DNA from 4 places in the Psychrobacillus sp. INOP01 genome. Region 3 is predicted to be linked to each of the others. Evidence: riboswitches for the same ligand, from Rfam matches in the RefSeq annotation. Region 3 holds a riboswitch; each other region holds the start of a gene.
The links. Region 3 has a riboswitch for S-adenosylmethionine ahead of KD050_RS09110 (acyl-CoA dehydrogenase family protein). Riboswitches for the same ligand answer to the same signal wherever they lie in the genome.

Region 1 (3,171 bases), 530 kb from region 3:
ATAGCAAAATTATCTGTTGCACCAGTAGTAGCGACGATATAGACAGGAATGCCGCCTTTTTCGATTACTTCTGTTAAGCGCATTTTCAAATCTTCCATATCCATAGAATGATCCGCCCCTGCTTTAACTCGTATAAGATGATTACTTCCAATTCCAACAGCCTCTACAGATTTTAACAAGCTATAATGTGCATTCTCGGATGCAAAGCAATATAAATTATTTGGTACGCCTTCCTCTTTAGCGTTTGGGAACTGTTTTGCTATCGCCATGCGCAAGCCGCTGAACACTGCGCCTTGTCCACCCCAGGTTGTATAACCGAAGCTTTCAGTAAAATCGTAACCAACTAGTTTCGACATCATGGAGACGACTTTTACCTCACATTCAGCAGCAGCTGGTCCGTAAACATCCCACAAGTTATTACCATTCAATAAGGAATTGGTAAGTAGTCCTAGGACACCAGGAATACTTGCCATTGGCAAAACATTTGTTACAAAGTTTCGTGTATGATATGGGTGACCCTTCATCAAGTCTGTTAATTCTTCCACAACAAAGTCCATCGAACGACTATTTAAAGGCACTTCATAATCTTCCATTATCTCTTTATAGAAGTTTGCAGACCTCTCTTGTATAGGCCCTAGCATCGTTTTTTGTGGATCTTTCAAAGCATCCATGGACGTTAATATTTTTTCCACGTAACCTAATAACTGTTCTCTTTGTTTTCCATTGCCATCTTCACTTTGAAAAAGCTGTTGTATATTTTTCATTTTCTCACCCTTCTTGGTCTATATTTCCTGTTATAATATTTTCGTTATAGTTCCTTATACTCTTATGTAGTATATACATATTGGACTACAAAAAACTATAAATTTCGTCATAAATGTAAAATAAAGAATACTTTAGAATATTAGTAATATTTATGCAATAGAGAAGGGTAGAAGGAAGTGTATCGAAAATAATTTTTTAACTTTTCAAAAAAGTGTTGACAAATAGTTTAATAGAAATCTATACTGTGTAACAAGATGGAAAACTAAATCTAATACTCTTATCAAGAGTGGCGGAGGGAATAGGCCCTGCGATGCCCGGCAACCAACAAGTTCTCAACTTGGAAAGGTGCTAAATCCTACAAATTCTAATACGAATTTGGAAGATAAGAGGAGGAACATGCGAATTTGCACCCTCTTCTTAATTGAAGAGGGTTTTTTGTTTGTTCTAACCCTCCCTCGCCTCCATAAGCGTCCATCTAAACTACATTTTAGGAGGAATTCAAATGACAAATCTTCAAAAAGAAACACTACTTTTACATGGTGGCCAACAACCAGATCCAGTGACAGGCTCACGAGCAGTACCTATTCATAAAACAACATCCTTCGTATTTAAAAATACAGAACATGCGCAAAATCTATTTGCTCTTGCAGAAACAGGTAATATCTATTCCCGTATTACGAATCCAACTGTAGATGTGTTTGAACAACGAATTGCATTATTAGAAGGAGGGACCGCAGCAGTTGCACTTTCTTCCGGCATGGCTGCTATCGCATTTTCTATTTTAAATATTGCAGGAGCTGGAGACGAAATTATTGCTGCTGAAAATTTGTATGGTGGTACATTTAATTTATTTGCACATACATTGCCGAGATATGGTATTACAGTGAAGTTTGTAGATTCAACTGATCCAGAAAATTTCCGAGCAGCAGTTACGGATAAAACAAAAGCATTTTTTGCTGAAATCATCGGAAACCCTAGCTTAAATGTATTAGATGTTGAAAACGTTGCAGCAATTGCCAACGAAGTAGGAGTTCCGTTGCTGGTAGATAGCACATTTGCTACTCCATATGGATCGAATCCGATTAAACACGGTGCTCATGTAGTGATTCACTCGGCAACTAAGTGGATTGGCGGTCATGGTACAACTATCGGTGGAGTAGTAGTAGATGGAGGAAACTTTAATTGGGATTCAGAGAAATTCCCTGGATTCACACAGCCAGATGTGACCTATCATGGTCTAAGATACGGAATAGATGTCCCAAACGTAGCATTCGCAGTGAAGTTGCGCGTTCAATTGCTTCGTGATTTTGGTCCAACTTTAAGTCCTGAAGCAGCTTTCTCCTTTCTACAAGGATTAGAAACACTTCATTTACGTGTACCAAAGCACAATGAAAATGCACAGAAAATTGCAGATTACTTAGAAAATAACGAAGAAGTGACTTGGGTTAACTACTTAGGTTTAGAAAGTCATCCTTCACATGAGCTTGCTAAAAAATACTTACAGAATGGTTTTGGCTCGATCCTAACTTTCGGAGTAAAAGGTGGTAAAGAAGCAGGACGAAATATTATCGATAATATTGAAATTTGGTCGCATGTAGCTAACGTTGGCGATGCCAAATCACTAATAATCCATCCTGCATCTACAACACATCAGCAGTTAACTCCAGAGGATTTAGTGAAATCGGGAGTTACGGAAGACTTAATCCGCTTGTCTGTAGGACTAGAGGCAGTCGAAGATTTGCAGGCTGCACTTGACGAAGTACTTGTGGGAAAAACAAATGTCCTCTCTAGGTAGAATTTTATTGATAATTGAGTAAAGATGGGCTACAATATGTAAAATAGTTCTTCGTATATAATTGCGATTTAGAATTTTACTAATAGAAGCAAATTGGAACTCAATTGTGCAGATTCATTTGGAGGAGATAGCATGGCGACAATAAAAGCAGCAATCCTAGGTTTCGGAACAGTCGGGCAAGGGATTTACCACATTGTAAATGAAAAAAGAGAAGATCTTAAAAAGTCTTTAGGATTAGACCTAGAAATTAGTGCTATTCTCGTAAACAACGTTGGAAAAGAAAGAATAGCTACACCGGGTGTCTTAGTGACTGATGACTTCGAGGATATTATCAATATTCCTGGGCTTCAAGTAGTATTCGAGGCAATTGTAAATGAGGAACCAGCATATAACTACCTAAGTAGAGCGATTGATAAAGGGTGTCACGTAATAACAGCAAATAAAGTGATGTTCTCCAAATATAGTATCCCGTTGCATGAGCGCGCAAAGTCTCGTGGAGTATTTATAGGATATGAGGCAACAACAGCAGGTGGAGTTCCTGTTATTAAGACGTTGAAAAATCTATTACAAGTTAACTCAGTGAAAAGAATACAAGGAATATTAAATGGTAC
Region 2 (3,171 bases), 1.0 Mb from region 3:
AGGAATGGGGTCCATTATTTTAGATGGTGCTGAAATTGGTGAAGGTGCATTTATCGGAGCTGGAAGCCTCGTACCACCTGGCAAGAAAATACCTCCAAATTCATTAGCACTAGGCAGCCCAGCAAAAGTTGTACGCGAACTAAATGATGAGGATAAAGCTGATGTACAAAGAATTATCCGAGAATATGTAGAAAAAGGGCAATATTATAAATCCCTGCAAAAATAAATAGGGATAACGATAGTTTGTGTAGATTGATCGATCTTCGCAATGTTTGATCATTCCACGTTTTTTTATTTTATTTTCTACCAAAGAAAAGAGGCTTCCTATTATAGGAAAGCCTCTTTTGGTTCATACTTATAATCCAGCTTTTTCTTTTAATGCTGCAGCTTTATCTGTTTGTTCCCATGGCACATCAATGTCTGTTCGACCAAAATGACCATAAGCAGCTGTTTGTTTGTAAATTGGACGGCGAAGATCTAGCATTTTAATAATTCCTGCTGGACGAAGGTCGAATAATTCGCGAATATATGAAACTAATTCAACTTCTTCTACCTTTCCAGTACCAAAAGTTTCAACAGCAATTGAAACAGGTCTAGCTACACCAATTGCATAAGCAAGTTGTACTTCACAACGATCTGCAAGGCCAGCAGCAACAATGTTTTTAGCAACATAACGTGCAGCGTATGCAGCGGAACGATCCACTTTTGTAGGATCTTTACCAGAGAATGCTCCTCCGCCATGACGAGCATAACCACCGTATGTGTCTACAATAATTTTACGACCTGTTAGGCCAGCATCTCCTTGTGGTCCACCAATTACGAAGCGTCCAGTTGGATTGATAAAATATTTTGTATTTTCATCTATTAAATTTGTAGGAACAATCGGGTTGATCACTACTTCTTTAATATCTTTTTGAATTTGCTCTAAAGTAATTTCTGGATGATGTTGTGTCGAAATAACAATTGTATCGATACGAACTGGATTATTATTTTCATCATACTCTACTGTTACTTGAGTTTTTCCGTCCGGACGAAGATAGTCTAAAGTTTCTTCTTTACGAACTTGTGCCAATCGATGCGATAGTTTATGCGCTAAACTAATTGGGAGTGGCATAAGCTCTGGTGTTTCATTACAAGCATAACCGAACATCAAACCTTGGTCTCCTGCTCCAATTGCATCAATGTCAGAATCACTCATAGAGCCTTCTCTTGCTTCTAAAGCTTGGTCCACACCTTGTGCGATATCAGGTGATTGTTCATCAATTGAAGTAAGCACAGCAGAAGTTTCTGCATCAAAGCCATACTTTGCACGTGTATAGCCAATTTCTTTAATAGTAGAACGAACTACTTTAGGGATATCTACGTAAGTAGATGTAGTAATTTCTCCAGCAACTAATACTAGTCCTGTCGTTACACTCGTTTCGCATGCTACACGAGCATTTGGGTCTTCTGCTAAAATTGCATCTAGAATTGCATCAGAGATTTGATCACAAATTTTATCTGGATGTCCCTCTGTTACTGATTCTGATGTAAATAATCGACGTTGTGTCATAGATTATTCCTCCTATATCCCGCGAGATTTCTCTCAAGAATTGATACGGTACTCATTCCCATGTCAAGCCATTCAAAATGTTCCATGCATTTACATCACATAATAGTAAATGTAACTTGAATGCATTGAAGTTAACTTGAAGCCGTTTCGGACTTGGCACACAAGGATAAAGGGCGATGTTCAATAAAAAAACCTCTCGCTCACGTATTTATACATGAGGAAAGGTATTAGTATCATAAGCACCTTTCACTCTTATCAATCAAGGAATTTCACCTTGTCTCAGGTTTGGCACCTTTGTAATAATGAAAAAATTACAGGTTGCCGGGTTTCATAGGGCCTGACCCCTCCACCAGCTCGGGATAAGAGTATCCGTTCAATTTATCATCATACGTAAGTATGTAATAGAAGTCAACTATTTTTGTTTGTATTTTATACACAAAAGAAAAAATTTAATTTGATTAGTATAGACTAATTGCTTTAATGTGTTATACTATTTCACATATCTAGAAAACTTCCTCTTTATTAGGGGAAATATAAAAAAAGGATGGTATATTCAAGATGAATTCAATCGATACTGTGAGTGAACTGAAAGAATTGTTAGCAGGAAATAACGTTAGCAGCCAATTGTCAGTGCCACAACTTGTGGAAAAAGCTACAACAAGAGGAGAAGCTGTTCTAACTTCTACTGGTGCAGTAAAAGCTGAAACAGGGAAATATACTGGCCGCTCTCCACAAGATAAGTATATAGTAGATGAAGCTATTTCAAAAGACAAAATCGATTGGGGCTCAGTAAACCAACCAATTTCTTCTGACGTTTTTGATGCACTATATATAAAAATGATTAACTTCTTAAACAAGCAAGATGAAATCTTCGAATTTAAAGGATATGCAGGAGCTGATAAAGAATCACGTCTAGGCATTCAAGTAATTAACGAATATGCTTGGCATAATCTCTTCGCTCATCAGCTATTTATCCGTCCAACACAAGAAGATCTTGCAACACATACAACAGATTTTACTATTCTTTCGGCTCCTAATTTCAAGGCAGTTCCTGCTGTAGATGGTACACGTTCAGAAACGTTTATCATTGTATCTATGGAAAAACGTACGGTTTTAATCGGTGGGACTGAATATGCAGGAGAGATGAAAAAATCGATTTTCTCTATTATGAACTACTTACTTCCAGAACAAGACATTTTGCCAATGCACTGTTCCGCAAACGTTGGGGATGCTGGAGACGTTGCATTATTTTTCGGCTTATCTGGAACAGGTAAAACTACCCTTTCTGCAGATGCTGGTCGTAAACTAATCGGTGATGACGAGCATGGCTGGTCAGATAACGGTGTGTTCAATATCGAGGGTGGTTGTTATGCAAAATGTATCGACCTAACTCGAGAAAATGAACCGCAAATTTGGGATGCGATATCATTCGGAACTGTATTAGAAAACGTAGTAGTAGATGCGGAAACTCGCGTTGCTGACTACACTGACAACTCATTAACAGAAAATACTCGTGCTGCTTACCCAATTCAATATATCGAAAATATTGTAGACCCATCTGTAGCAGGTCACCCAAATACGATTATTTTCTTAACTGCTGATGCTTTTGGAGTATTGCC
Region 3 (3,171 bases):
TACTTTGCGAACATCTCCACCTTCTGAGGAAGTAGAAGCTTCTCCAGAACTACAAGCTGCTAAAATTGAAATAGACGCAAATCCAACTGCTGCTAATTTAAAATACTTATTCATGTTCATTCTCCTTATCTTTTCACTAAGTTTTTATTTTTTACCTCTTCTAACGCTGAAAGTGCCAGTTTTTTAATAGTCATATCATCCATAGGAGGATTATGAAGTCCTGCTCGGACATCTCGATAATAACGTTGTAGCGGATTAGTTCGCTGTAAGCTTTTAGCCCCAACTAAACGCATCGCTTTATCGACAATAGTGATGGCTGAATTAGTAACAATATGCTTCGCTACGCTTACTTCGTTTGAAAGTAAATCTTTTGTAGACTCATTGTCATAGGCAGTAGCAACTCCATAAATGACTAATCTAGCCTTCGTAAGCTCCAAATCTATTTCTCCGATGAGTTGCTGAACATTTGGTAGCTGTGCTATAGGTCCATTCAAGCTATTTGGTGAATGGGTATTGGCAAAATGTACTGCGTAGTCTCTTGCTGCCTGTGCAATTCCTAAATAGGTCGCTGGTATATGTAATAGCCAACCATTTATCTTCCCGCCACTAGCGAATTCAGGGAGTTCTACCAAATGCGATTCATGAACGAATACGTTATTTAGTACTAAGTCATTACTACTCGTTCCGCGCATGGATATAACATCCCAGGTTTCTTCAATGGAAAGACCTTCTGTATTACGAGGAATAAGGAAGAAGCCGACTCTTTCTTTTTCCTCAATCCAAGCAGATGTTAAAAAATAGGAAAGTACAGGGGAAGCGGTCGTGAATATTTTACGTCCATTTAATACCCAAGAATCTCCGTTTTTTATGGCAGTAGTTCCAGGTCTACCCCCACGCGTTGGACTTCCGGTTTGTGCTTCACTAACGGAACGATTTACGAGTGCACCATTTAATACTTCTGCTGCGAAAAAGTCTAGTTTCTCCTTCGTCCAGAGTTTGTTTTCGAATAGTTCACCAACAACACCTAAGCTCCAACCTACAGATAAAGCCGTATTGGCATCAAAGCTAGCAAGTGTTTCTTGTAAAAGAACCATATCGTAGACAGAAAATCCATTGCCTCCATATGATTCGGGTAGAGTAAGGCTTGCATATCCAAGCTTGATCAAATCCTCCACATTTTCTTTTGGGAAAATAGATTGCTCATCAATTTCGGCGGATTTACTTTTAAATTTATCTTCTAACACATATAAACGATCGATCCATAGTTGCTGTTTTTCCGTTTTGATGTACAAATTATTCAAAGTTGTCGTCTCCTTTAATATAAATTATTCCAATTAGTTAAGTTGGTATTTAAAGAAAATAAAAAACCCTTCCCAGAAATGAAAAGAGTAAGTAGTTTTGTGTACACTTATCTCTCAAGTTTCTTGCTGGAAGTAGCACCATACCACAGCTGTGGCGGTTGCTGAAGCATCATCGGACCAGTCCCTCAGCTTCTCTTAATAAGCAGTATGGAGTTGTTGAAATAATCGTACTACTTCAACTAGATGAAGTCAATAGTAATTCCTATAAATTTAATCGGAATTGATATTGAATTTTTTTAAAGGGTTTTTGAAAGTTCATACAGGGTAATAAAAAATAGAGAAGAGAAAAATAGAGGAGGAGATAGCTTGAATAAGAAAGTAAATGTAAGCAGCAAAAATGAACAATTAGAAGAATTCCGAGTGGATGATCAAGGTCAAGCTATGACTACAAATCAGGGTCTAAAACTATCAGAGGATGAATTTTCTTTAAAAGTGGGAGAACGGGGACCCACTTTGATAGAAGATTTTCACTTCCGTGAAAAAATGACGCATTTTGACCATGAGCGTATTCCTGAACGTGTAGTGCATGCTAGAGGATATGCGGCTCATGGAGAGTTTGAGCTATACGAATCAGCGAGCGAATTTACAAAAGCGAAATTCTTACAAACACCTGGCACAAAGACCCCAGTATTCGTAAGGTTTTCTACTGTGGCGGGATCACGCGGTTCTGGTGAGTTAGCACGGGATGCTAGAGGATTTGCGACGAAGTTTTATACGGAAGAAGGGAATTATGATTTAGTAGGAAATAATATTCCAGTCTTTTTCATTCAAGATGCTATTAAATTCCCGGATCTGGTCCATGCTTTGAAACCAGAGCCGCACAATGAAATTCCACAAGCAGCTACTGCTCATGATACATTTTGGGACTTTGTTGCCAACAATCAGGAGACGGCACATATGATAATGTGGGCAATGTCGGATCGTGCCATTCCACGTAGCTTTCGTATGATGGAAGGGTTCGGTGTAAATACATACCGTTTCATTAATGAGGCAGGTAAATCCCATTTTGTGAAATTTCATTGGAAACCGTTACTTGGCATCCATTCTGTTGTCTGGGATGAAGCACAAAAGCTAAATGGGAAAGATCCAGATTTCCATCGTCGTGACCTATATGATTCGATTGATAATGGCGATTATCCCGAGTATGAATTTGGAGTCCAACTAATTGCAGAGGAAGATGAATTTAAATTTGATTTCGATATTTTAGATCCTACTAAACTATGGCCTGAGGAAGAGATACCAGTAAAAATTTTAGGGAAGATGACATTAAATCGTAACGTAGATAATGTATTTGCCGAAACGGAGCAAGTTGCATTTCATCCAGGAAGTGTTGTACCAGGAATAGATTTCTCAAATGATCCACTACTTCAGGGACGATTGTTCTCCTATACAGATACACAATTAATCCGTCTAGGTGGACCTAATTTTCATGAGCTGCCGATAAACAGACCTGTTTGCCCATTCCATAACAATCAACGTGATGGATATGGAAGACAAACGATTAATGTAGGAAGAGTGAGTTACCATAAAAACTCTCTTGCTGGAAATACTCCAACACCTGTTAGTGAAGTGGAAGGTGGGTATACACATTATCAGGAGAAGATAGATGCTCGTAAAGTTCGAGCTAGAAGTGAGAGTTTTAAAGACCATTTCTCACAGGCTACGTTATTTTGGAATAGCATGAGTGATCCAGAAAAAGAGCATATTATTAGTGCATTCAGCTTCGAGCTTGGTAAATGTAAAGAATTGACCGTTCGTCAACAAGTACTAGAAATGTTTTCACATGTAGATTTGGACTTAGCGAGTAAGG
Region 4 (3,171 bases), 940 kb from region 3:
TACTTCTGGTATTAAATATAGAGAGCTTGGTTTGAAAGACAAACTTGATACTATGTCAGAAGACGAACAATTATCCTTACTTTCTTCTGATGGGATGCTTATTAAACGACCAGTTGTTTTTGATGGAAAAAAATTAACGCTAGGCTTCAAGGAACAACAGTTTGAGGATGTGTGGAAGACTTCTTAAAGTCACTTGTTTTTACTATAAAAATATGTGAATATTATAGATGAATGTATGAAAAATGGAGAGGGGATTATTATATGAACGCACCTAAAGATTTAAAATACTCAGCAGAACATGAATGGGTAAAGACTGAAGGCGGAAATGTCCGTATCGGTATTACTGAATTTGCACAATCTGAACTTGGAGATATCGTGTTTGTCGAGCTTCCACAAGTCGGAGATGAGATCAAAGCAGGAGATCCTTTCGGTAGTGTAGAGTCTGTAAAAACCGTATCTGAATTGTACGCACCGATCAGTGGTAAAGTCTTAGAGGTCAATACAGAACTAGAAGATAGCCCTGAATATGTAAACGAGTCCCCTTATGAAAATGCATGGATGATTGTTATCGAACCAGCTGATTTAACGGAAGTGGATGGTTTACTTTCTCCAGAAAAATACGAAGAATTAATTTCAGAATAATTATGCAAACGCCGATTATTATCGGCGTTTTTTTCATATAATATTGGAAAGGGCATAGTTAGGAGAGAAGCTGAATGGCTATTGTCTTTAGTGAAAAATTAATTCTCGTTGAGGGAAGATCAGATAAACTAAAGCTTTTAAAACTTCTTGATGAATCAACAGAAATTATTTGTACAAACGGAACGATATCGAATGTAAAGCTAGAAGAAATTTTAAGTCCTTATGATGGTATTCCTATATATGCATTTTTAGATGCAGATAAATCGGGCGAGCAAATTCGGTCAGTTGTGAGGAAGGAATATCCAGAGGCGATTCATCTTTACACCAACCCCATGTATTGCGAAGTAGCGACTACACCGTTCAAAGTTTTGGCTTCCATTTTAAAAAGTGTTAATATAAAAGTGAAGAAAGAATATTTACTTTAGGATGATGTAATGTGAAAGAATGGACACTGGAACAGTGGAATAGCCATAAGAATAGTGGTCAGCTTGCGATATTTTATATTTATACACCTTTATGTGGAACATGCCAAGTTGCTAGTAAAATGATGCAAGTTGTACAAGAGATGAAGCCTTTTTCGATTGGGCAAGCAAATATTAATTATTTAGAGAACTTTGCAATGGATTATCATATTGAAAGTGTGCCATGTCTGTTAATAGCTAAAGGTGGCACTGTATATAAAAAAATATATGCCTTTCAATCTGTTCCATTTATATTAGACGCTATAAAAAGTATTGACGAACAAGTAGTCGTGTGATAATATACGATATACCAAGAATTAAATAGTGTCACTCTTATTAAGAGAGGTGGAGGGAAGTGCCCTTTGAAGCCCGGCAACCGTCATGTAAATGAAATGGTGCCAAATCACGCAAAGCAAATGCTTTGGGAAATGAGAGAATGGATGAATGTTATTAAAATGGATAACTTAAAACCCTTCTGCTCTTTTGCAGGAGGGTTTTTTTAGATAGAAAGGTGGCAAGGTTCCCATGATTAGTTTAAATAATGTTTCGAAAAAGTTTAGCACGAAACAAGGTACGATCGTTGCAGTTGAAGAGGTGAATCTTGACATAAAGAAAGGTGAAATCTTTGGCATCATCGGTTACAGTGGCGCAGGTAAAAGTACACTTATTCGCTTATTAAATGGATTAGAAAAACCAACCTCTGGACAAATTATCGTGAATGATCAAGATATCACAAAGATAAATGATGTGAAGCTTCGACAAGTAAGACAAAAGGTAAGTATGATTTTCCAGCATTTTAATCTGTTATGGTCAAGAACGGTTGAAGAGAATATTGCATTCCCATTAGAAATAGCTGGAGTTCCGCAAGCACAACGTTCTCAAAGAGTAAAAGAACTTATTGATTTAGTTGGTCTGGAAGGACGAGGACATTATTATCCATCTCAACTATCAGGCGGTCAAAAGCAACGTGTCGGAATTGCACGCGCATTAGCCAATCGACCAGAAGTACTTCTTTGTGATGAAGCAACCTCTGCGTTAGATCCAGAAACTACGGACTCAATTTTAGACTTATTAGTTAGTATCAATGAAAAATTAGGTCTGACAATTGTATTGATTACTCACGAGATGCAGGTCATTCAAAAGATATGCGGTCGAGTTGCAGTAATGGAAAAAGGTCATGTTGTTGAAGAAGGAAAAGTGCTAGACGTATTTCAAAATCCACAACAACCTATTACGAAGCGTTTTGTTTCGCAAGTCAGTGATTCAAATAAAGCCTTACAAACAATACAGCATTTAAAAGAACTATATCCAAATGGCAAACTGATCAAGCTAGTATTTGTTGGGGAGCAAACAGAGCAACCAATATTGTCTAGGCTTATCAAGCAATTTGATTTAGAAGTGAATATTGTTCAAGGGAATATTTCGCACACCCAAAATGGTGCATTCGGTACACTAATCCTTCAATTAGAAGGAGATGCATTACTAGTGGATGAGGCCATTCGCTATATACATGAACAAAAAGTAAATACAGAGGTGATCAACAATGATTAATGATTTATTTCCTAATGTTGATTGGCCAAAAATGTGGGAAGCAACACTTGAAACTCTTTATATGACTGCGGTATCCACTATTTTGACAGCAATTATTGGACTAGTTCTCGGTCTTCTACTTTTCTTAACTAGTCCTCATCAGGCGTGGGCGAACAAATTAGCTAACTGGTTAACTGGGGCTTTCGTTAATATATTCCGTTCTATTCCGTTTATTATTTTGATCATTTTATTAATACCATTAACGAAGTTTTTGGTCGGTACAATGCGTGGCCCTAACGCGGCATTTCCAGCTTTAGTAATTGGAGCTGCTCCATTTTACGCACGTATGGTATTGATAGCTCTTCGAGAAATTGATAAAGGTGTGCTAGAAGCAGCAAAATCGATGGGAGCTAAAACTACTACTATTATATGGAAGGTTTTATTGCCAGAATCTATGCCTGCTTTAGTATCTGGAATTACAGTCACAGCCATTTCACTTGTAGGTTATACTGCGATGGCAGGTATCATTGGAGCGGGT

Region 1: it holds a riboswitch for S-adenosylmethionine, as region 3 does, so the genes downstream of both, KD050_RS11910 (O-acetylhomoserine aminocarboxypropyltransferase/cysteine synthase family protein) here and KD050_RS09110 (acyl-CoA dehydrogenase family protein) in region 3, are expected to answer to the same signal.
Region 2: it holds a riboswitch for S-adenosylmethionine, as region 3 does, so the genes downstream of both, metK (methionine adenosyltransferase) here and KD050_RS09110 (acyl-CoA dehydrogenase family protein) in region 3, are expected to answer to the same signal.
Region 4: it holds a riboswitch for S-adenosylmethionine, as region 3 does, so the genes downstream of both, KD050_RS04490 (methionine ABC transporter ATP-binding protein) here and KD050_RS09110 (acyl-CoA dehydrogenase family protein) in region 3, are expected to answer to the same signal.

The regions. Positions count from the first base shown of each region.
Region 1 covers NZ_CP073315.1:2,344,732-2,347,902, forward strand. Annotated here, with positions in the region: gene KD050_RS11905 (pyridoxal phosphate-dependent decarboxylase family protein) at 1-764, opposite strand, end outside; SAM riboswitch class I at 1,040-1,154, shown strand; gene KD050_RS11910 (O-acetylhomoserine aminocarboxypropyltransferase/cysteine synthase family protein) at 1,268-2,560, shown strand; gene KD050_RS11915 (homoserine dehydrogenase) at 2,693-3,171, shown strand, end outside.
Region 2 covers NZ_CP073315.1:783,070-786,240, forward strand. Annotated here, with positions in the region: gene KD050_RS03915 (gamma carbonic anhydrase) at 1-226, shown strand, start outside; gene metK (methionine adenosyltransferase) at 356-1,552, opposite strand; SAM riboswitch class I at 1,802-1,918, opposite strand; gene pckA (phosphoenolpyruvate carboxykinase (ATP)) at 2,111-3,171, shown strand, end outside.
Region 3 covers NZ_CP073315.1:1,812,076-1,815,246, reverse strand. Annotated here, with positions in the region: gene KD050_RS09115 (transporter substrate-binding domain-containing protein) at 1-114, opposite strand, end outside; gene KD050_RS09110 (acyl-CoA dehydrogenase family protein) at 126-1,301, opposite strand; SAM riboswitch class I at 1,406-1,506, opposite strand; gene KD050_RS09105 (catalase) at 1,668-3,171, shown strand, end outside.
Region 4 covers NZ_CP073315.1:876,198-879,368, reverse strand. Annotated here, with positions in the region: gene KD050_RS04510 (arsenate reductase family protein) at 1-187, shown strand, start outside; gene gcvH (glycine cleavage system protein GcvH) at 262-642, shown strand; gene KD050_RS04500 (toprim domain-containing protein) at 717-1,067, shown strand; gene KD050_RS04495 (thioredoxin family protein) at 1,079-1,399, shown strand; SAM riboswitch class I at 1,434-1,538, shown strand; gene KD050_RS04490 (methionine ABC transporter ATP-binding protein) at 1,629-2,654, shown strand; gene KD050_RS04485 (methionine ABC transporter permease) at 2,647-3,171, shown strand, end outside.